DNA from 3 places in the Streptomyces sp. NPDC001843 genome. Region 1 is predicted to be linked to each of the others. Evidence: riboswitches for the same ligand, from Rfam matches in the RefSeq annotation. Region 1 holds a riboswitch; each other region holds the start of a gene.

Region 1 (7,132 bases):
CAGGGGCGGTGGTCGGTCATGAGGGTTCCTCCTCGACGGGGTCTTCGGGAGCTCGGGCCAGCACACCCAGCGGCACCGGCCGGGCGAACGGCCGCCGGGAGGGGGTTGGTTCGCATCCGGCGAGCCCGGCGACCGCGGGCCCGCACACACGGCCCTGGCACCAGCCCATCCCGGCCCGGGTGAGCAGCTTCACGGTGCGCAGGTCGCCCGCGCCCAGTCCGGTGACGGCCGCACGGACCTCCCCGGCGGTGACCTCCTCGCAGCGGCAGGCGACGGTGTCGTCCGGGACACGGTCCGGCCAGCGGGCGGGCGGCGTGCACACCGCGTCGACGGCCGCGAAGAACGTCCGCAGTCGCGCACGGACCCGGGCCGCCGCCGACCAGGCCGCGGGGTCGGGTTCCCGGCCGTGCAGACGGGCGGCGACCGAGCGGCCCGCGATGTGTCCCTCGGCGAGTGCGAGGGCCGCGCCGCCGATGCCGGTGGTCTCGCCGGCCGCCCAGACGCCCGGGACGTCGGTGCGCTGCTCGTCGTCGACGCGCACGTCCGTCCCGTTCAGGGTGCAGCCCAGCGTCTCGGCGAGGTCGGTGTGCGGCAGCATGCCGTGGCCGACCGCGAGGGTGTCGCAGGGGATGCGGTGCTCGACTCCGGGCCGGATCCGTCCGTCGGCGTCCAGGGCGGCGACGGTCACCGCTTCCAGCCGGTCCCTGCCGTGCGCCTCGACGACGGTACGGCGGGTCAGCAGACGTGTGCGGTGCCGCGCGAGCCGTACCGCGTACCCGGCGCCCTCGGCGAGCTTGCCGGGCTGTGCGGCCAGCGCCGAGGGCCTGCGCAGCAGGGCTTTCGGGTCGGCGGACTCCACCAGGGCGGCCACGCGTGCGCCCGCTGCCGCGAGGCCGGTCGCCACGGGCAGCAGCAGCGGCCCGGTCCCGGCGACGACGGCCGTCCGCCCCGGCAGCACTAGCCCGCCCTTGAGCATGGCCTGCGCACCGCCCGCGGTGACCACTCCGGGCAGGGTCCAGCCGGGGAAGGGGAGTACGACCTCGTAGCCGCCGGTGGCCAGCAGCACCGCGTCGGCACGCACCGTCGCGGGCTCCTCCTGCGTGGGGCCGCGCAGCGCGTGCACGACGAAGCCGGCGGACTCGCGCTCCACACACCACACATGGTGGTCCGTCAGATGGCCGACCCGTCCGGTGGCGCGATGCTCCTCGAGTCCGTCCCGCAGCCGTTCCCAGGTGTGCCACTGGTGGTGGAGCGCCCCGGCGCGGCGTGCCCCGAGGGCGGCGGCGGGCTGCCGGTAGAACTGGCCGCCGGCCTCGGTGCCGGCGTCCACGAGGGTGACGCCCACCCCCCGTGCGGCGGCGGCGAGGGCCGCGGCGAGCCCCGCCGGGCCCGCGCCGATCACGGCGAGGTGCCCCCGCTCAGCCGTCGCGGCCATCGTGTCCAGTCCCCTCCTGCGAGACGATGACATCGCCCGGCCGTGCGGGCACCAGGCAAGCCCGTTGGTTCGGGCGGCCGTTGACCGTGACCAGGCAGTCGAAGCAGACCCCGATGCCGCAGAACACCCCGCGGGGGCGGCCCTCACGCCGGGTGGTGCGCCACGCGGTCACACCCGCCGCCCACAGCGCGGCGGCGACCGTCTGGCCGGGCAGTGCCTCGATCGCGCGGCCGTCGAAGGTGACGGTGAAGGCGGGGCCGGGCCGTGCCCGGGTCAACTCCATCGGGTTCACGCCGTGTTCACCCCGTTCGTCGCGAAGCGCTCGGGCCGGAAGGGCGCGAGGGGCAGTTCCGGCGGTGCCCCGGTCAGCACCTGGGCGATCAAGTGACCCGTCCCGGTGGCCAGTCCGATGCCCGCGCCCTCGTGCCCGCAGGCGTGGACGAGTCCGGGCACCCGCGGGTCGGGGCCGATCGCGGGCAGGTGATCGGGCAGATACGGCCGGAAGCCGAGGTAGGTCCGCATCGCGCGCACCCGCTCCAGGAACGGGAACAGCCGGGTGGCCCCGGCGGCGAGTGCCCGCACCACGGGCAGCGAGAACGAGCGGTCGAAGCCGACCCGCTCCCGGCTCGCACCGATGAGGACGGGCCCGGCGGCCGTGCCCTCGACGACCGGCGAGGTCTGCAGCGCGGCCGAGTCGCTGGCCACGTCGGCCACGTAGTCCGCGGCGTACACCTTGTGCCGCACCAGCCGGGGCAGCGGCTCGGTGACCAGCACGAAGCCGCGCCTCGGGAGGACGGGAAGGTGGACGCCGGCGAGGCGGGCCAGGTCGCCGCCCCAGGTCCCGGCGGCGTTCACCACGGTCGGCGCGTGGACGTCCCCCCGGTCGGTGCGCACACCGAGCACCGCCCCCCGGGCCGTGCGCAGCACGCCGGTCACCGTCCATCCGGTGCGCAGCCGGGCACCCGAGGCGCGGACCAGACGGGCGGCGGCCAGGGCCGGCATGACCTGGGCGTCCTGGGGGTAGTGCACGGCGCCGGCGAGTCCGGGTGCCAGATGCGGTTCGAGGTCGGGGAGCCCGTCGGCGTCGACGGGCACCGCGGTGACACCGGCGGCCCGCTGGGCGTCGGCGAAGCCGGCAAGAGCGGCGAGGTCACCGGGCGTCGCGGCCACGACGACGCCGCCCTTCGCCTCGTACTCGAAGCCCGGACCGTCCTCACGGGCCAGCTCCGACCACAACCGGGCGGACAGCAGGGCGAGTTCCAGCTCAGGTCCCGGTTCCTTGTCGGAGACGAGCAGATTGCCCTCGCCCGCGCCGGTCGTGCCGCCGGCCACCGGACCCCGGTCGACGAGGACGACGTCCAGGCCCGCCCGCGCCGCGTACCACGCGCAGGCCGCGCCCGTCATCCCGGCGCCGACCACCACGACATCGCAGGTCAGTCGCTTCGCCACATCAGTACTATGTCACATATCGCCGAGCCCGGACAGATGCCTGCGTCCTGGGGTCCGCCCGCCTCCAGTCCACCGTGCGCCGGCCCTGCGATACGTCGATATGGGGGGCGTGGTGGTCGCCGAGGCCACGGCGCGGCCCCGTCCCGTTCACCCGTCCGGTGTCCCAGGGGTGGACGCCCCCTTGACGTCGCCCCGAGCCGGATCGACACTCCAGATGGGAATCCTAGTGAACAGGTAGGGAAGCATGAGGCGCTTGGAGACGGTCACCAGCCGAGTGAGCCGTACGCCGACCTCGCCCCTGCTCACCTCCCGCCGGCACATCGACCTGCTGCGTGTCTGCAGCGCGCGATCAGCCTCCTGAGCCGGTCCCGGGCGACCCCCTGACCCGCCCGGCCCGTCCGGGCACCCCGGACCCTCCCGCACACCCTGGCGCCCACTGTCCGACGACGCTTCCGCCGCGCGTACGTCCGCGCGCCCGCTCCCGGGGAGACGCATGTCCATCACACCGCTCGCCGCCGTCCCGTCCGCCCACCGCACCGTCCCCGTCTTCCGGGGTCGCCTCGGCCGGGACGCGCGCAGCGGCCACCACGCCGTGCCGCACCGCTACCGGCTCCATCTCTCCACCGCCTGTCCCGACGGGCTGCGCCTGGCCATAGGGCACAGCCTGCTCGGCCTCGACCACGAATGCCCGGTCACGCTCCTGCCGGCCGTACCGGACCGTCCCGGCGGCGGCCACTCGGCCCTGGGTCCGCTGTACGAGGCGAGCGCACACCACTACACCGGGCCGGCCCTCGCCCCGGTGCTCAGCGACGACTGGTCAGGGCGCATCGTCAGCACCCACACCCCGGACATCCTGCGCGACCTCGACCGCTTCTGCCCGGACGGCCCCACCTCGCTGTATCCGTGCGGCACCGAGAGCCAGATCGAAGCCGTCGAAAGGCTCTGCGCCGAAGGCATCCAGGAGGCCGCGCAGCGCGCCGGACAGGCCGACGCGGATCCCGCGCAGCGTGCCGCCGCACTCGATCTGCTGCTGGACACGCTGGGCAGGCTGGAGCGGTATCTGGACGGCGAGGAGTACCTCGTCGCCGGCCGGCTCACCGCCGCCGACGTCGAACTCTGGGTGGCCCTGGTGCAGTTGGACACCGTGCACCGCTGCCACCTCGACGCCGGTGCCGTGCACCGCATCGCCGGGTACCCGGTGCTGTGGGCCTACGCCCGGCGCCTGGCGGCCCACCCCGCCTTCGGGACCCACCTCGACCTGGACGGCATCGCACTCCGTCACCACGGCCACTGCCAGGGCCTGGAGGCCGCCGGAGCGGCCGTCCAGATCCTGGACTGGACGGGGCACGCCACGGACCCGCAGGGCTCTTACCGCAGGTGAGACCGGGTCAGCCAGGTCCACTCCTCGGACGGCCGTTGACATTGGAACGGCCGACTGCATTACTTGCAGCTCAGAAGGTCATGAGCGTCAGCGCCAAGCCCTGGCTCGCTGACCGGCAACCCTCGCATCGCGGTGGGGTGCCCCAGGTGACGACCGGACCGGACGACGACTTCGGTAAGCGCGAGGGCCCCCTGGGGCCGGAACAGTGACAGGTGACGCCATGTACGCAGCTCCCAGGACGGCCACGGGCCGTACCCAGGGCTGCGTACCGCCGTACGCCGGACTCCTCGTCGCCGATCGTGCCGTCGACCTGCTCCGGGTCAACAGCGCACTGTGTACCGCACCGGGCCGTGCCCGCTGTCGGGGCTGACCCCACCTCCCAGCCGGCCCCCGCGTCCTGACGGACACCGTCCGTACGGTGTGCCGTCGTCCGACCAGCCCCCGGTTCCCGTGCGTTCCCGTGTGCCGCCTCGTGCCCCAGCGCCGTAGCGGCCCGCGTCCGGTCCGCCGCGGTCCCGGGGTGTCCGAATCCCCGGAGCCCGCCATGAGTGAACCCCCAGGCGCAGCCGTGTCCCTCGCCGAGGCACCACCCGCCGAAACACCGTCAAAGGCCTTCGTAGCACAGCGCGTTCAGCCGTTGCGGCGGCCCGGACGGTGGATCGTCACCGCCGTCGTCCTCGTGCTCGTCGCACAGATCCTGCACGGACTGGCCACGAACCCCTTCTACCAGTGGGACCGCTTCCGCTACTGGTTCCTGCGTCCCACGATCCTCGACGGGCTCGTCGTCACCCTCGAAGCGGCCGCGCTCAGCGCCGTGCTGGGTCTGCTCGGCGGCATCGTGCTGGCCCTCGGCCGGCTGTCCGGCAGCCCGGTGCTCCGGGCGGTGAGCTGGACCTACACCTGGCTGTTCCGCTCGGTCCCGCTGATCGTCGTCCTGATCTTCCTCTACAACTTCTCAGCCCTGTACAAGACGCTGAGCCTCGGCATCCCCTTCGGGCCGGCCTTCGTCACCTTCGACGAGTCGAAGCTGGCCACCGACATGACGGTCGCCGTCATCGGCCTCAGCCTCAACGAGGCGGCGTACGCGGCCGAGGTCGTGCGCGGTGGCATCCTCTCCGTCGACCAGGGCCAGCACGAGGCGGCGGCCGCACTCGGTCTGCCCAAGGGCTACCAGTTCACCCGGATCGTCTTCCCGCAGGCCCTGAGGTCCATCACCCCGAACTACGTCAACCAGCTCATCGGCCTGATCAAGAGCACGTCCCTGGTGTTCTACGTCTCCCTGCTCGACCTGTTCGGCTCGGTGCAGACCATGGGCAGCACCTACCCCGGCGACATCGTGCCGCTGCTGCTCGTCGCCACCGTCTGGTACCTGATCCTGACCAGCGTCGTGTCCGTCGTCCAGTTCTACGTCGAGCGGTACTTCGCCCGCGGTGCCACCCGCAGCCTGCCGCCGACCCCGCTGCAGAAGGCGCGGGCGGGCCTCGCGGACTTCCGGGCCCGGCTGCGCAGGGAGGCCACCGTATGACCGCCACCGACACCCTGGAGACGACCCCGGCCGCCCTGGAGGTGCACGACGTCCACAAGTGGTACGGCACCCACCGCGTCCTGGACGGCATCGACCTGACCGTGCGCCCCGGCGAGGTCACCGTGATCCTCGGGCCCTCCGGCTCCGGCAAGTCGACCCTGCTGCGGGTCATCAACCACCTGGAGAAGCCCGAGGTGGGCCATGTCAGCGTCGGCGGCGAGCTGATCGGTGTGAAGCGGAACGGGGCGCGGCTGAAGGAACTCAGCGAGCGCGCCATCCTGGCCCAGCGCGGCCGGATCGGTTTCGTCTTCCAGAACTTCAACCTCTTCCCGCACCTGAGCGTCCTCGACAACGTCGCCGCCGCCCCCGTCGCCACCGGAAAGCTGACCAGGGCCCAGGCACAGGAACTGGCACGCGAACTGCTCACCCGGGTCGGCCTCGGCGACCGTACCGGCGCCTACCCGCGGCAGCTGTCCGGCGGCCAGCAGCAGCGCGTCGCCATCGCCCGCGCCCTCGCGCTGCGTCCCGGGATCATCCTCTTCGACGAGCCGACCTCGGCGCTCGACCCCGAACTCGTCGGCGAGGTCCTCTCCGTCATCAAGGACCTGGCGACCAGCGGCACCACGCTCGTCATCGTCACCCACGAGATCGGCTTCGCCCGCGAGGTCGCCGACCGGGTCGTCTTCATCGACGGCGGAAGGATCGTCGAACAGGGGCCGCCCTCCCAGGTGTTGGACCGTCCCCAGCACGAGCGGACCCGGGACTTCCTCAGCAGGGTCCTCTGAACCCCCTCACCATCACCCGTCCCGAACGACAAGGACAGCCATGCCCAGCCACTTCTCCCGACGCAGCCTGATACGCGGCATCACCGCGGCGACCACGGTCGCCACCCTGGCCACCGGGCTCGCCGCCTGCGGTGGTGACAGCGAAGCCGCCACCACCACCGACGCCGCCGGCACGGTGACCGTGGGCCGGGTGTCCAACGGCGCGGCCAAGCAGACCGAGCTGAAGGTCTCCGAGGTGAAGGCTCTCAACGCCGAGCTGCCCGCCGCGATCCGCAAGAGTGGCACCCTGAGGATCGGTGTCGGCGCCCTGCCCGACGGCTTCCCGCCGCTGGCCTACATCGGCGGCGACCAGAAGACCCTCACCGGAGCCGAACCGGACCTCGGCCGCCTGGTCGCCGCGGTTCTCGGACTCGCGCCGCAGTTCTCCGACGCCACTTGGGAGAACATGTTCGTCGGCATCGACAGCGGCAGGTACGACGCCGCCTTCGCCAACATCACCGACACCGAGGAACGCAAGAAGAAGTACGACTTCGCCTCCTACCGCAAGGACAACGTCG
Region 2 (7,132 bases), on a different contig from region 1:
CGCCCCGTCCCTGGAGGGTGTCGCCCCGAAGCACATCTACGAGGCCATGCAGACCGGCCCGCAGAACATGCCGTCCTTCCCCGACACCACGCTGACGGAGAAGAACAAGAAGGACATCATCGCGTACCTGCACGCGGTCAACGGCGATGAGACGGTGAACCCCGGCGGTCTGGAACTGGGCGGCCTCGGGCCGGTCAGCGAGGGCCTGTTCGCGTGGATCTTCGGTCTCGGCGTGCTTGTCGCAGTCGCCGTCTGGGTCGCCGCTCGGACCGCAAAGGCCAAGAAGTCATGAGTAGCCAAGACATTCCAGAAGAGAACCTGCCCGCCGAGCAGGACACCACGCACGGCGCCGTGGGCGTAGCGGACGAGCAGAACCCGTTCGCCGACCCGGGGCTGCCCCCGCACGAGCACCGGATCCAGGACATCGACGAGCGGGCCGCCAAGCGGTCCGAGCGCGTCGTCGCCCTGCTGTTCACGGTCTCGATGCTGGCCACCATCGGCTTCATCGCGTCCTACGTGACGATCCCGGCCGACAAGAACATCTTCGTGTTCCCGATCGGGCACATCAGCGCGCTCAACTTCGCGCTGGGCCTGTGTCTCGGCACGGCGCTGTTCTGCATCGGCGCGGGCGCGGTCCACTGGGCCCGCACCCTGATGTCCGACGTCGAGGTCGCCGACGAGCGTCACCCGATCGAGGCCTCGCCCGAGGTCCGGGCGAAGGTTCACGCGGACTTCAAGCAGGGCGCCAAGGAGTCGGTGATCGGCCGCCGCAAGCTGATCCGCAACACGATGCTCGGCGCGCTCACCCTGGTGCCGCTCTCCGGTGTCGTCCTGCTGCGCGACCTCGGTCCGCTGCCCCAGACCAAGCTCCGCCACACGCTGTGGTCCAAGGGCAAGCTGCTGGTCAACATGAACACCAACCAGCCGCTGCGTCCCGAGGACGTGCAGGTCGGTTCGCTCACCTTCGCCAAGCCCGAGGGCCTGGAGGAGGCGCAGGAGGATTTCCAGAACGAGATCGCCAAGGCGGCCCTGATGATCATCCGGCTCCAGCCGGACAACATCAAGGACAAGCGCGAGCTCGAGTGGTCGCACGAGGGCATCGTCGCGTACTCGAAGATCTGCACCCACGTCGGTTGCCCGATCTCCCTGTACGAGCAGCAGACGCACCACGTGCTGTGCCCGTGCCACCAGTCCACCTTCGACCTCTCCGACGGTGCCCGAGTGATCTTCGGCCCCGCCGGTCACGCCCTGCCCCAGCTCCGCATCGGCGTGAACGACGAGGGCTACCTCCAGGCGCTCGGCGACTTCGAGGAGCCCGTCGGTCCTGCATTCTGGGAGCGCGGATGAGTACTGCAGCCAACGACCAGACCCGCCCCCGCGGGAAGGCACCGGCCGGCGAGCGCGTCGCCGACTGGGCCGACGGCCGGCTCGGGATCTACTCCCTGGCCAAGGCCAACATGCGCAAGATCTTCCCCGACCACTGGTCGTTCATGTTGGGTGAGGTCTGCCTCTACAGCTTCATCATCATCATCCTCACGGGTGTGTACCTGACGCTGTTCTTCCACCCGTCGATGAACGAGGTGGAGTACCACGGCAGCTACGTCCCGCTGCAGGGACAGCTGATGAGTGAGGCGTTCAGCTCGACCCTGCACATCTCCTTCGACGTGCGCGGTGGTCTGCTCGTCCGGCAGATCCACCACTGGGCCGCGCTGATCTTCCTCGCCGGCATGTTCGTGCACATGATGCGCGTGTTCTTCACCGGCGCGTTCCGCAAGCCGCGTGAGATCAACTGGCTGTTCGGCTTCCTGCTGTTCGTCCTGGGCATGTTCACCGGCTTCACCGGTTACTCGCTCCCGGACGACCTGCTGTCCGGCACGGGTGTGCGCTTCACCGAGGGCGCGATCCTGTCCATGCCGATCGTCGGCACGTACATCTCGTTCTTCCTCTTCGGCGGCGAGTTCCCCGGCCACGACTTCGTGGCCCGGTTCTACTCGATCCACATCCTGCTGCTGCCGGGCATCATGCTCGGCCTGGTCGTGGGCCACCTGATCCTGGTCTTCTACCACAAGCACACGCAGTTCGCGGGCCCCGGCAAGACGAACAACAACGTCGTCGGCATGCCGCTGCTGCCGGTCTACATGGCCAAGGCCGGAGGCTTCTTCTTCCTGGTCTTCGGCATCATCGCGGCCATCGCGGCGGTCGCCCAGATCAACCCGATCTGGGCCATGGGCCCCTACCGCCCGGACCAGGTGTCCACCGGCGCCCAGCCCGACTGGTACATGGGCTTCGCCGAGGGTCTGGTCCGCTACATGCCCGGCTGGGAGATCAACTTCTGGGGTCACACGCTCGTCCTGGGCGTGTTCATCCCGCTGGTCCTCTTCGGCCTGGTGCTGGCGGCGATCGCGGTCTACCCGTTCATCGAGTCCTGGGTCACCGGCGACAAGAGCGAGCACCACATCCTGGACCGCCCGCGCAACGCCCCCACGCGCACCGGTTTCGGTGTCGCCTGGGTGACGGTGTACATGATCGGTCTGGTCGGCGGCGGCAACGACCTGTGGGCCACGCACTTCCACCTGTCGATCAACGCCGTCACCTGGTTCGTCCGGATCGGCTTCTTCGTCGGACCGGTCGTCGCGTTCATCGTCACCAAGCGGATCTGCCTCGGACTGCAGCGCCGCGACCGCGACAAGGTGCTGCACGGCCGGGAGACCGGCATCATCAAGCGCCTGCCGCACGGTGAGTTCATCGAGGTCCACGAGCCGCTCAGCCAGGAGCAGCTGCACACCCTCACGGCCCACCACCAGTACGAGCCGGCCCAGATCGGCCCCGCCGTCGACGAGAACGGCGTCGAGCGGAAGATCAAGGGCGGCGAGAAGCTGCGCGCCAAGCTCAGCAACGCCTACTACGGCGAGGACAACCAGATCCCGAAGCCGACCGTCGAGGAGTACAAGGAGATCACGAGCGGCCACGGCCACCACTGATCGCTGCGCACGCCACGCCACGCGCGAAGGGCCCCGTCCGGTGTTCGGACGGGGCCCTTCGCCATGCCCCCGGCTGGATAGGGTGGGGTCACACCCTGCTACGACCGATCAGGAGCGGCTATGAGCGCTGTGACCCCCGCTGGAGGCGACACCGCGGCGGGCCGTTCCTGGCCCGAGGTACTGAACGCCCTGCTGTACGGCCGTGACCAGAGCGCCGACGCGACGGCCTGGGCGATGGACCAGATCATGCGCGGCGAGGCGACCGACGCGCAGATCGCCGGCTTCGTGGTGGCGCTGCGCGCCAAGGGCGAGACCGTCGAGGAGATCACCGGCGTGGTCCGGGCGATGTACGAGCACGCCAACGTGATCGAGGTGTCGGGCCGCACGGTCGACATCGTCGGCACCGGTGGCGACGGCGCGAAGACGGTGAACATCTCCACGATGTCGGCGCTCGTGGTGGCCGGAACGGGCGCGAAGGTCGTCAAACACGGCAACCGGGCCGCCTCGTCGGCCTCGGGCTCGTCCGACGTACTGGAGAAGCTGGGCGTCAATCTGGACCTGACGCCACAGCGGGTGGCCGAGGTCGCGGAGGAGGCGGGCATCACCTTCTGCTTCGCGGTGAAGTTCCACCCGGCGCTGCGCCATGTGGCCGCCGCCCGCGGCCAGTTGGGCATCCGGACGGTCTTCAACGCACTCGGGCCGCTGACCAACCCGGCGAAGGTGAAGGCGCAGGCGGTCGGCGTCGCCGACCCCCGCCTGGCGCCGATGATCGCGGGCGTCCTGGCCGGACGCGGCAACTCCTCGCTCGTCTTCCGCGGCGACGACGGCCTCGACGAGCTGACCACGACGTCCACCTCCCACGTCTGGGTGGTCAGGGACGGCAAGGTCACCGAGGAGACCTTCGACCCGCGGGACGTCGGCATCGAGCTGGTGCCGGTGGAGGCGCTGCGCGGCGGTGACCCGTCGTACAACGCCGACGTGGCGCTGCGCCTGCTCGACGGCGAGACGGGCCCCGTCCGCGACGCCGTCCTGCTCAACTCGGCGGCGGCGCTGGTGGCCCTGGACCCGACGCGGGAACCGCTGGCCGAGCAGTTGCGTGCCGGGATGCGCAAGGCGGCCGAGTCGATCGACTCGGGATCGGCCAGGCGGACCCTCGACCGCTGGGTGGCGGCGAGCAACGAGTAACGCCGGGCAGCCGCGGGAGTACAGTGAAACCGTGACAAAGCGGTCCCGCGGCCGCTCCGTCTCGGCGTGGGGTGCCCGGGAACACGGGCCGCAAGGAGCTAGGCATGATCCACTCAGCCGATATCCGCGAGTGGCGCAACCGCGACGTGATCGATCCCAGGGGCCGCAAGATCGGCGCCCTGGAAGCGGTCTACGTGGACACCACCACCGACACGCCTGCCATGGTCACCGTCCGCACCGGACTGCCGACCCGGCACCGGCTCGTCTTCGTCCCCCTCGACGAGGCGACCCTCGGACCCGGGTACGTGAAGGTGGCCCACCCCAGGGGGCAGGTGAAGAAGGCACCGTCCATCGGCATGGACGACGTCCTGCCGGTCGAGCGGGAGCACGAGATCTACGAACACTACGACAGGCCCTACGAGGCCGCTGCCGAACGCGGGCGCCGTCTCGCGCGCGGCTGACCGACCCGTCGGAGGATGTGGTCACCCATGGCGCTCTTCCTGTTCCTGATCCTCGTGGCGATCATCCTGGGACTCATCGGCGTGGCGGCGCACGGGCTGTTCTGGCTCCTGGTCATCGGCGCGGTCATCCTGGTGGCCGACCTGGTGCTGTTCGGCGTCCGCTGGTCCCGGCACCACGGACACCACGCCGTGCGGTGAACCCGGCCCAAGGACCGCCGTCCCGCCATCCGGACACGAGTTGCGGACGGTGATCAGCCCACGTACTTTCTCTGACCAGGTCATGAGTGACAGTCATTCGGCCCCGGCCGACTGTCCGGCAACCCTCCGTCCGTGGCGGGGTGCCCCGGGTGAAGACCAGGCCGTAGGCAGCGAGGTCTACGGCAAGCGCGGACCCCTCGCACACCAGGGGTCCTGGTCGACGAGGGAGCCTTCCGTGAGCAAGCGAATGCGCTAGGGCGTCGAGCCCCGCCTCCGCATCCCCCTTTTCACCTCATCCGTGCTTGAGCGCCGTCCGCTCGTGCGGTGAGTTCCGCCTGCCTTCACGGGAGTACACCCATGTCCGTCTCCGCCGTTGCCGCCGACCAGTCCGTCTGTGCCCCGCTGCCCGTTCTGGGCCGTGATGTCACCGTTCCGCTCGTCACGGGTGGCGAGGTCACCTACGCCGCGCTCGACTACGCGGCCAGCGCCCCCGCGCTCCAGCGGGTCTGGGACGACGTGGCCGCGTACGCCCCGTACTACGGCAGCGTGCACCGGGGCGCCGGATACCTCTCGCAGCTCTCCACGGACCTCTTCGAGAACGCCCGGAAGACCGTCGCCGACTTCCTCGGCTGCCGGGCGGACGACCAGGTCGTCTTCACCCGGTCGACCACGGACTCGCTGAACCTCCTGGCCCGCGCGCTCCCCGCCGACTGCCAGGTCTTCGTCTTCGAGACCGAGCACCACGCCTCCCTGCTGCCCTGGCAGGACGCACGGGTCACCTACCTCGACGCCCCCCGCAGCCCGCGGCAGGCCGTCGACACGCTGGAGCGGGCCCTCGCCGAGCGCACTGTGTCGATCGAAGGGGGCTACGGCCCGGCCCTGGTCTGCGTCACCGGCGCCTCCAACGTCACCGGCGAACTGTGGCCGGTCCGCGAGCTGGCCGCCGCCGCCCACGCGCACGGCGCCCGGATCGTCCTGGACGCCGCCCAGCTCGCCCCGCACCACCCGGTGAGCCTCAGGGAGCTGGACGTCGACTGGGTCGCCTTCTCCGGGCACAAGCTGTACGCCCCGTTCGGCTCCGGTGTGCTGGCCGGCCGCGCCGACTGGCTGCGCGCGGCCGAGCCGTACCTCGCGGGCGGCGGCGCCAGCCGCAAGGTCACCCGGCGTGACGACGGGGGAGTGGACGTGGAGTGGCACGACAGCGCGGCCCGCCACGAGGCCGGCTCCCCGAACGTCATCGGCGCCTACTCCATCGCCTCGGCCTGCAAGGCGCTCGACGAGGCGGGCTTCGACGCCCTGGTCGCCCGCGAGCAGCACCTGATCGCGAAGGTCCGCGCGGGCCTCGCCGAGATCCCGGAAGTCCGGGTCCTGTCCCTCTTCGGCGACGACGCCCCGCGCGTCGGCGTCATCTCGTTCGTCGTCGAGGGCTGGAACAGCTCCCACTTCGCCGCCGCGCTCTCCGCCGAGTACGGCATCGGCGTCCGCGACGGCCTGTTCTGCGCCCACCCCCTCGTCCGCACCCTGCTGGGCAGCGACCCGCAGACACAGGGCGAGTGCGGCGCCCCCGAGGCCGCGCCCGGCGAGAAGTCCCTCAACGCCATCCGCGTCAGCTTCGGCGCGGGAACGCCGGACGAGCACGTGGAGCGGTTCGTGAACGCGGTGAGGGAACTCGTCCGGGACGGCGCCAAGTGGCGCTACCGCACCGAGGACGGCCGCTGCGTCCCGGCGGTGTGACCACCGCGGCCATCACGGCTGTACCTCGCCCAGGCCCGCGGACGTGCGGCTCACCACGCCCGCGGGCGGCGCCGGCTCGGAATCCGTCCTTCAGTGACGCACCCCAGGTCTCCGCGGGCCGCCCACCTCCGTGGTGGTCAGCAGCCGCCGCATCCACGAGCCCCGGCCACCGGCATCGCGGCGGCCGGCCTGGGCGCCTGGCGCCGGACCGGCCGGACAGGCCTCAGTTGTCCAGCCCGATCGCGAACGCCGCCTCCAGGTCGTGCTGGGAGTAGGTGCGGAAGGCCACGTGCGTGTCGGTGGCCTCCACGCCGGGGATCTTGCTGATCCGGCCGGGGATGACGTCCGCCAGGTCCTCGTGCTGCCGCACCCGGACCATGGCGATCAGGTCGTAGGTGCCGGTGACCGAGAAGACCTCGCTGACGCTGTCCAGCGAGGCGATCCGCTCCGCGATCTCGGGGATCCGGTCCACGCTGGTCTTGATGAGCACGATCGCGGTGATCACGGCTGGTTCTCTCCCTCGGGGGCCTGGGCTGGGGCGGCCTCAACTCTAGGGCAGCCCCTGTTCACCCG
Region 3 (7,132 bases), on a different contig from region 1:
GGCGTTCAGGCCGTGGCCGACCGTCAGGTTGCGCACCTTCTCGACGACGACGCCGCCCTCGAGACCACCGTTGACGGCGATCTGCTTGAGCGGGGCCTCCAGGGCGAGCTTCACGGCGTTGGCGCCGGTCGCCTCGTCACCGTCGAGCTCCAGCTTCTCGAAGACCTGGGAGGCCTGCAGCAGGGCCACGCCACCACCGGCGACGATGCCCTCCTCGACGGCCGCCTTGGCGTTGCGGACGGCGTCCTCGATGCGGTGCTTGCGCTCCTTGAGCTCGACCTCGGTGGCGGCGCCGGCCTTGATGACGGCCACGCCGCCCGCGAGCTTGGCCAGGCGCTCCTGGAGCTTCTCGCGGTCGTAGTCGGAGTCGCTGTTCTCGATCTCGGCGCGGATCTGGTTCACACGGCCGTTGACCTGGTCGGAGGAGCCGGCACCGTCGACGATGGTGGTCTCGTCCTTGGTGATGACCACCTTGCGGGCCTTGCCCAGCAGGTCGAGGGTGGCGTTCTCCAGCTTGAGGCCGACCTCCTCGGAGATGACCTCGCCGCCCGTGAGGATGGCGATGTCGCCGAGCATGGCCTTGCGGCGGTCGCCGAAGCCCGGGGCCTTGACGGCGACGGACTTGAAGGTGCCGCGGATCTTGTTGACGACCAGGGTCGACAGGGCCTCGCCCTCGACGTCCTCGGCGATGATCAGCAGCGGCTTGCCCGACTGCATGACCTTCTCCAGCAGCGGGAGCAGGTCCTTGACCGAGGAGATCTTGGAGTTGGCGATCAGGATGTACGGGTCGTCGAGGACGGCCTCCATACGCTCCATGTCGGTGGCGAAGTACGCCGAGATGTAGCCCTTGTCGAAGCGCATACCCTCGGTGAGCTCCAGCTCCAGACCGAAGGTCTGGGACTCCTCGACGGTGATTACGCCTTCCTTGCCGACCTTGTCCATGGCCTCGGCGATGAGCTCGCCGATCTGGGTGTCGGCGGCGGAGATGGAGGCCGTGGAGGCGATCTGCTCCTTGGTCTCGACGTCCTTCGCCTGCTCCAGCAGGGCGGCGGAGACGGCCTCGACGGCCTTCTCGATACCGCGCTTCAGGGCCATGGGGTTGGCACCGGCGGCCACGTTGCGCAGACCCTCGCGGACCAGCGCCTGGGCCAGAACGGTCGCCGTGGTCGTACCGTCACCGGCGACGTCGTCCGTCTTCTTGGCGACTTCCTTGACCAGCTCGGCGCCGATCTTCTCGTACGGGTCCTCGAGCTCGATCTCCTTGGCGATGGAGACACCGTCGTTGGTGATCGTGGGCGCGCCCCACTTCTTCTCGAGGACGACGTTGCGGCCCTTGGGGCCGAGCGTCACCTTCACGGCGTCCGCGAGCTGGTTCATGCCGCGCTCGAGGCCGCGCCGCGCCTCCTCGTCGAACGCGATGATCTTGGCCATGTGAAGTGGTCCCTCCAGGACTGGGGGTGATTCCTTCGGACCGCGCCCGCGCCCGCGACGGACGGCTCGCGGGCCGCGTGGTTCCTTGCCCCACTTGGCCTGCGGGCCTCACCGACCCGGTCCTTCATTGTCACTCTCACCTTCAGAGTGCTAACGCCAATGATTAGCACTCGCCCATGCCGAGTGCAAGCGGCTCGAGCGGATAGCCAGGTGAACAGCGGGCCCCACGGGTGTCCGGGCAGGCCGAAGGGCCCGCACCCCGGGGGGTACGGGCCCTTCGAAGATGTACAGAAGAACGTCGTGCGGGTCGGCGCGTGCTTCAGCTGGTCGCGAGCCGAACCATGTCCGCCTGCGGACCCTTCTGGCCCTGCGAGATCTCGAAATCGACCCGCTGACCCTCTTCCAGGGTGCGGTAACCGTCCATCTGGATCGCGCTGTAGTGGACGAAAACATCCGCACCACCGTCGACCGCGATGAAGCCGTACCCCTTCTCCGCGTTGAACCACTTGACGGTGCCCTGAGCCATGCCTAACTCCCCTATTACTGGCCCTTGCACAGATCCACACTTCGCGGATCCGGGTCAGACCTCACCCCCCATGGATTGGGGGCGTGCGCCGGAACGCGTCGACCGCGGCTGAATGTATCTGTCCAACTGCCGTCTGCAACAGGTCAATCGGACGAGAAATCTGGACGACGCCGGTCGGGAATCTGCCAAAAATTCGGCTGAATCCGGGGCAAGTCGGGCCCCGCAAAGGGCACATAAGGCGCAAAACATTCGCACACTTTGGCTACATCCTGTCGGATGTGCGGCGCGATTCCAGGGCCCCCGACCCGCGTTCCGGGAGCGCGTTCCCCAACTCTACCGCGCTCAACCACACAGAATTGCCCCCTCCGTTTCTCTCACGGCGAGGGCAATTCGATGAACTCTCGGTAACCGGTGTTACCGACGGTAATGATCAGTCATTCGGTCAGCCGCCGGCGACGGCCGGAATGATGGAGACGCCCGCACCGTCCGGAGTCGTGGTCTCCAGCCCCTGCTCGAAGCGCACGTCGTCGTCGTTGACGTACACGTTGACGAAGCGGCGCAGCTTGCCCTGGTCGTCCAGGACGCGGGCGGCGATCCCGGTGTGGTTCTTCTCCAGGTCGGCGATGACCTCGCCGAGGGTCGTGCCCTCTGCCTGGACCTCTGCCTGGCCGCCCGTGTAGGTGCGCAGGATGGTGGGGATGCGGACGGTCACGCTCATGCCAGGCCAGCCTCTCGGAAGGAGTCGAGGTTCGGGCGGATCGTGGCGGTCAGGCCGGTGCCTGCCACCGCGTCCAGGGTCTTCAGGCCGTCGCCCGTGTTGAGGACGACGGTCGTCTTGGTCGGGTCGAGGACGCCGTTCTCCAGCAGCTTGCGCGTGACGCCCACCGTCACACCGCCCGCCGTCTCCGCGAAGATGCCCTCCGTGCGGGCGAGCAGCTTGATGGCGTCCACCACCTGCTCGTCCGTCACGTCCTCCACCGCCCCGCCGGTGCGGCGCGCGATGTCCAGGACGTACGGCCCGTCCGCCGGGTTGCCGATGGCGAGGGACTTGGCGATGGTGTCGGGCTTCTGCGGGCGCACCACGTCGTGGCCCGCCTTGAACGCGGTCGACACCGGCGAGCAGCCCTGGGCCTGGGCGCCGAAGATCTTGTAGGGCCGGTCCTCGACGAGGCCGAGCTTGATCAGCTCCTGCAGCCCCTTGTCGATCTTGGTGAGCTGGGAGCCGGAGGCGATCGGGACGACGATCTGGTCCGGGAGCCGCCAGCCGAGCTGCTCGCAGATCTCGTACGCCAGGGTCTTGGACCCCTCCGCGTAGTACGGCCTCAGGTTGACGTTGACGAAGCCCCAGCCCTCGCCGGCCGGGTCGCCGATCAGCTCGGAGCAGAAGCGGTTCACGTCGTCGTAGTTGCCCTCGATGCCGACGAGCTCGCCGCCGTAGACCGCGGCCATGACGACCTTGCCCTGCTCCAGGTCGTGCGGGATGAACACGCAGGAACGGAAGCCGGCCCGGGCCGCCGCGGCACCGACCGCGCCGGCCAGGTTGCCGGTGGAGGAGCAGGACAGGGTGGTGAAACCGAAGGCCCGCGCCGCCTCCAGTGCCTGCGCGACCACACGGTCCTTGAAGGAGTGCGTCGGGTTGCCGGAGTCGTCCTTCACGTACAGGTGCGAAGCCTCGATGCCGAGCTCACGGGCGAGGTTGTCGGCCTGGACGAGCTGGGTCCAGCCGGGGTTGATGTTGGGCTTGGTCGCCACGTCCGCCGGGACGGGCAGCAGGGGTGCGTAGCGCCAGATGTTCGCGGGTCCCGCCTCGATCCGCTTCCTCAGCTCCTCGGTTTCGTAGGCCGAGAAGTCGTAGGCGATCTCGAGCGGGCCGAAACACTCCTCGCAGGCGAAGACCGGTCCGAGCGGTACCCGGTGGCCGCACTCGCGGCAGCTCAGAGCAGCGGCGGGGCCGAGGTCTACGGTGGAGTCGGTGGTGCTTGCAGCAGTCTGCACAGCCATGTGAGGCGAGGCCCTTTCTCCTCATCTTCCTCACGACGCATCTCGCCGTGAGACGGATTTGGCACCTTCCCTAGCCGGGAGCCTCGCGGAACGATCAGGACTGGTCCAACTGATCTACGAGAACCGACTGGAGGGTTGCCGGGGCTTCATCGGGCCGTGTCCCTCTGCCCCTCTGGATGAGCGGTATGCGGTTGTGTGTGCGGTTGTGAACAACGGTGACCTCGGACATGCGATGGTCATCCGCGTTGTTCAAGACTGTAACCGAAGGCCGGGACAGTTGAGATAGTCGTCCGAACCGCGAGACAAACAGTGAGGAGCCGCCCACCGTGCTGGAAGAAGTCGAGCGCTGGCTGAGCACCCGCTCCTGGTCCGTGACCGATCGCCCGCTCCACCAGATCCTGGCCGCGAAGCAGCGCACGGGCCAGTCGGTCAGTGTCGTGCTGCCCGCGCTCAACGAGGAGGAGACGGTCGGCGACATCGTCGCGATCATCCGCCACGACCTGATGCAGCAGACCCCGCTCGTCGACGAGATCGTGGTCGTCGACTCGGGGTCCACCGACCGCACCTCCGAGGTGGCCGCCGCGGCGGGCGCCCGGGTCGTCCACCGCGACGACGTCCTGCCGCGGATACCGGCCGTGCCCGGCAAGGGCGAGGTGCTGTGGCGTTCGCTCCTCGTCACCGAGGGGGACATCGTCTGCTTCATCGACGCCGACCTGAAGGAGTTCTCCTCCGACTTCGTCTCGGGGATCGTCGGCCCGCTGCTGACCGACCCGGACGTGGACCTGGTCAAGGGCATGTACGACCGTCCGCTCGCCGGGACCGCGGGCCAGGGCGGCCGGGTCACCGAGCTGATGGCGCGCCCGCTGCTCAACATGCACTGGCCGCAGCTTGCGGGGTTCGTGCAGCCGCTCGGCGGTGAGTACGCGGCCCGCCGCTCGCTGCTGGAGCAGCTGCCCTTCCCCGTCGGGTACGGGGTGGAACTGGGCATGCTGGTCGACGCCCTGCACCTGGTGGGCCTGGACGCCCTGGCCCAGGTGGACGTCGGGGTGCGCAAGCACCGCCACCAGGACGGGCAGGCGCTCGGCCGGATGGCCGCCGCCATCTACCGCACCGCCCAGCTCCGCCTGGCCCGCGGCCACCTCGTCCGGCCCTCGCTCACCCAGTTCGAGCGGGGCGAGGAGGGCTTCGAGCCGCGCACCTACTCCGTGGACACGGAGGAGCGGCCGCCGATGGCGGAGATCGCCGAGTACGCCGCGCGCCGGGTGGCCTGACCCCGGCCGTGTCACTCCGCCGGGGAGGGAACCGTACGTTTGAGCGTTTCCGGGCCGGGCTAGGTTGAGACTCATGGCTTCCACGCACGGTGCTGAGGTGCTGGTCGCGTCCAATCGCGGCCCGGTTTCGTACGAAGTCCGCGAGGACGGTTCGCTGCACGCCAAGCGGGGTGGCGGCGGACTGGTGTCCGGGCTGTCGGCCATCGGCCCGGACGCGAACGCGCTCTGGGTGTGCGCCGCGCTGAGCGACGCCGACCGGGAGGCGGTGCGCCGCTCCCACGGCGGTCGGCGGCTCTCCGAGGACGCGACCGGCGGGCAGCAGGTCCGCATGATCGACATCGACGCGACGGTGTTCTCCGACGCGTACAACGGCATCGCCAACTCGGTGCTGTGGTTCGTCCACCACATGCTGTACCAGACCCCGCTGGAGCCCGTCCTGGACGCGGAGTTCCGTCGCCAGTGGGCGTCCTACGAGGCCTACAACCGGGCGTTCGCCGAAGCCCTGGCCGAGGAGGCGGCGCAGGGCGCGGTGGTGGTCGTCCAGGACTACCACCTGGCGCTGGCTCCCCGGATGCTCCGGGAACTCCGCCCCGACCTGCGCATCGGCCACTTCTCGCACACCCCGTGGGCGCCGCCGGACTACTTCCGGCTGCTCCCCGACGACATCGCCGCCGAACTGCTCGGCGGGATCCTGGGCGCGGACCGGGCGGGCTTCCTCACCCAGCGCTGGGCGGACGCGTTCACCGCCTGCTGCGAAGCCGTCCTCGGGGCCGACGCCGTGTCCGGCACTCGGATCGGGGTGCACGGTCTGGGCGCGGACGCGGACTTCCTGCGGCAGCGGGCGCACCGGCCGGACGTGGACGAGCGGATGACGGCGCTGCGGACGGAGATCGGTACGGCGCCCGACGGCAGGGCACGCAAGACGATCGTCCGGGTCGACCGCACGGAGCTGTCGAAGAACATCGTGCGCGGGCTGCTGGCCTACCGTGAGCTCCTCGACGACCACCCGGAGTGGCGCGAGCGGGTGGTGCACGTGGCGTTCGCCTACCCCTCCCGGCAGGACCTCGCGGTGTACCGCGACTACACCGCCGAGGTGCAACGGGTGGCGGAGGAGATCAACGCCGCGTACGGCACCCCGGGCTGGACCCCGGTCGTCCTCCACGTCAAGGACGACTTCGCCCGCTCCCTGGCCGCGTACCGGCTGGCCGACGTCGCCCTGGTCAACCCCATCCGGGACGGCATGAACCTGGTCGCCAAGGAGGTCCCGGTCGTCTCCGACGAGGGCTGCGCGCTGGTGCTGTCCCGGGAGGCCGGCGCGTACGAGGAGCTGGGCGAGGACGCGGTGACGGTGAACCCGTACGACATCGCCGGCACGGCGCACGCCCTCCACCAGGCGCTCACCATGTCCGACGGCGAGCGCGCCGAGCGCACCAAGCGCCTCACTGCGGCGGCCACGGCCTTGCCTCCGGCCCAGTGGTTCCTGGACCAACTGCACGCACTGGAGGACTGACGCGGGGCGGGACACTCGCTGCCCCGTGGCGGGGCGGGCCGGGCAGGCCCGGCGGGCAGTCGCTGGGCGGCCCGCCGGGCGACGGACGGACCCGGCAGTCGGTCGGACGGATCCGGCAGGCAACCGCTCGACTGCCTGGCAACCGGCCGGACACGCCCAGCGGGCACCGGTCGGTTGCCTCGGGTCTCAGCCGAGTGCCGCCGCAAGCCCGCGCAGCAGGGACACGACGCCCTCGGGGCCGTCCACCACCAGGTCCGCGCGTTCCGCGAGCTCCGTGACCTCCGTGCTGCCGCTGCAGACGAGGAGGCCGGGGACGCCGTCGGAGCGCAGTTTGTCGACGGCGGCGAAGGCGGGGAGGTCGCCCAGGTCGTCGCCCGCGTAGAGGACGGCCTC

Evidence for each region. Region 1 has a riboswitch for S-adenosylmethionine ahead of ACFYZQ_RS26720 (amino acid ABC transporter permease). Riboswitches for the same ligand answer to the same signal wherever they lie in the genome.
Region 2: another riboswitch for S-adenosylmethionine. It lies ahead of ACFYZQ_RS01560 (aminotransferase class V-fold PLP-dependent enzyme); the one in region 1 lies ahead of ACFYZQ_RS26720 (amino acid ABC transporter permease).
Region 3: another riboswitch for S-adenosylmethionine. It lies ahead of thrC (threonine synthase); the one in region 1 lies ahead of ACFYZQ_RS26720 (amino acid ABC transporter permease).

The regions. Positions count from the first base shown of each region.
Region 1 is NZ_JBIATQ010000011.1:105,784-112,915, forward strand. It holds gene ACFYZQ_RS26695 (dihydrodipicolinate synthase family protein) at 1-20, opposite strand, end outside; gene ACFYZQ_RS26700 (FAD-dependent oxidoreductase) at 17-1,435, opposite strand; gene ACFYZQ_RS26705 ((2Fe-2S)-binding protein) at 1,419-1,727, opposite strand; gene ACFYZQ_RS26710 (NAD(P)/FAD-dependent oxidoreductase) at 1,724-2,884, opposite strand; gene ACFYZQ_RS26715 (glutathione S-transferase C-terminal domain-containing protein) at 3,378-4,265, shown strand; SAM riboswitch class IV at 4,342-4,452, shown strand; gene ACFYZQ_RS26720 (amino acid ABC transporter permease) at 4,810-5,790, shown strand; gene ACFYZQ_RS26725 (amino acid ABC transporter ATP-binding protein) at 5,787-6,575, shown strand; gene ACFYZQ_RS26730 (ABC transporter substrate-binding protein) at 6,616-7,132, shown strand, end outside.
Region 2 is NZ_JBIATQ010000001.1:336,707-343,838, reverse strand. It holds gene ACFYZQ_RS01590 (c-type cytochrome) at 1-292, shown strand, start outside; gene ACFYZQ_RS01585 (Rieske 2Fe-2S domain-containing protein) at 289-1,347, shown strand; gene ACFYZQ_RS01580 (cytochrome bc complex cytochrome b subunit) at 1,344-2,981, shown strand; gene trpD (anthranilate phosphoribosyltransferase) at 3,102-4,166, shown strand; gene ACFYZQ_RS01570 (PRC-barrel domain-containing protein) at 4,271-4,627, shown strand; gene ACFYZQ_RS01565 (hypothetical protein) at 4,655-4,825, shown strand; SAM riboswitch class IV at 4,904-5,020, shown strand; gene ACFYZQ_RS01560 (aminotransferase class V-fold PLP-dependent enzyme) at 5,183-6,559, shown strand; gene ACFYZQ_RS01555 (Lrp/AsnC family transcriptional regulator) at 6,783-7,064, opposite strand; gene ACFYZQ_RS01550 (rhomboid family intramembrane serine protease) at 7,061-7,132, opposite strand, start outside.
Region 3 is NZ_JBIATQ010000014.1:111,178-118,309, forward strand. It holds gene groL (chaperonin GroEL) at 1-1,431, opposite strand, end outside; gene ACFYZQ_RS31110 (cold-shock protein) at 1,751-1,957, opposite strand; gene ACFYZQ_RS31115 (MoaD/ThiS family protein) at 2,400-2,675, opposite strand; gene thrC (threonine synthase) at 2,672-3,958, opposite strand; SAM riboswitch class I at 3,977-4,141, opposite strand; gene ACFYZQ_RS31125 (glucosyl-3-phosphoglycerate synthase) at 4,285-5,229, shown strand; gene ACFYZQ_RS31130 (trehalose-6-phosphate synthase) at 5,303-6,739, shown strand; gene otsB (trehalose-phosphatase) at 6,926-7,132, opposite strand, start outside.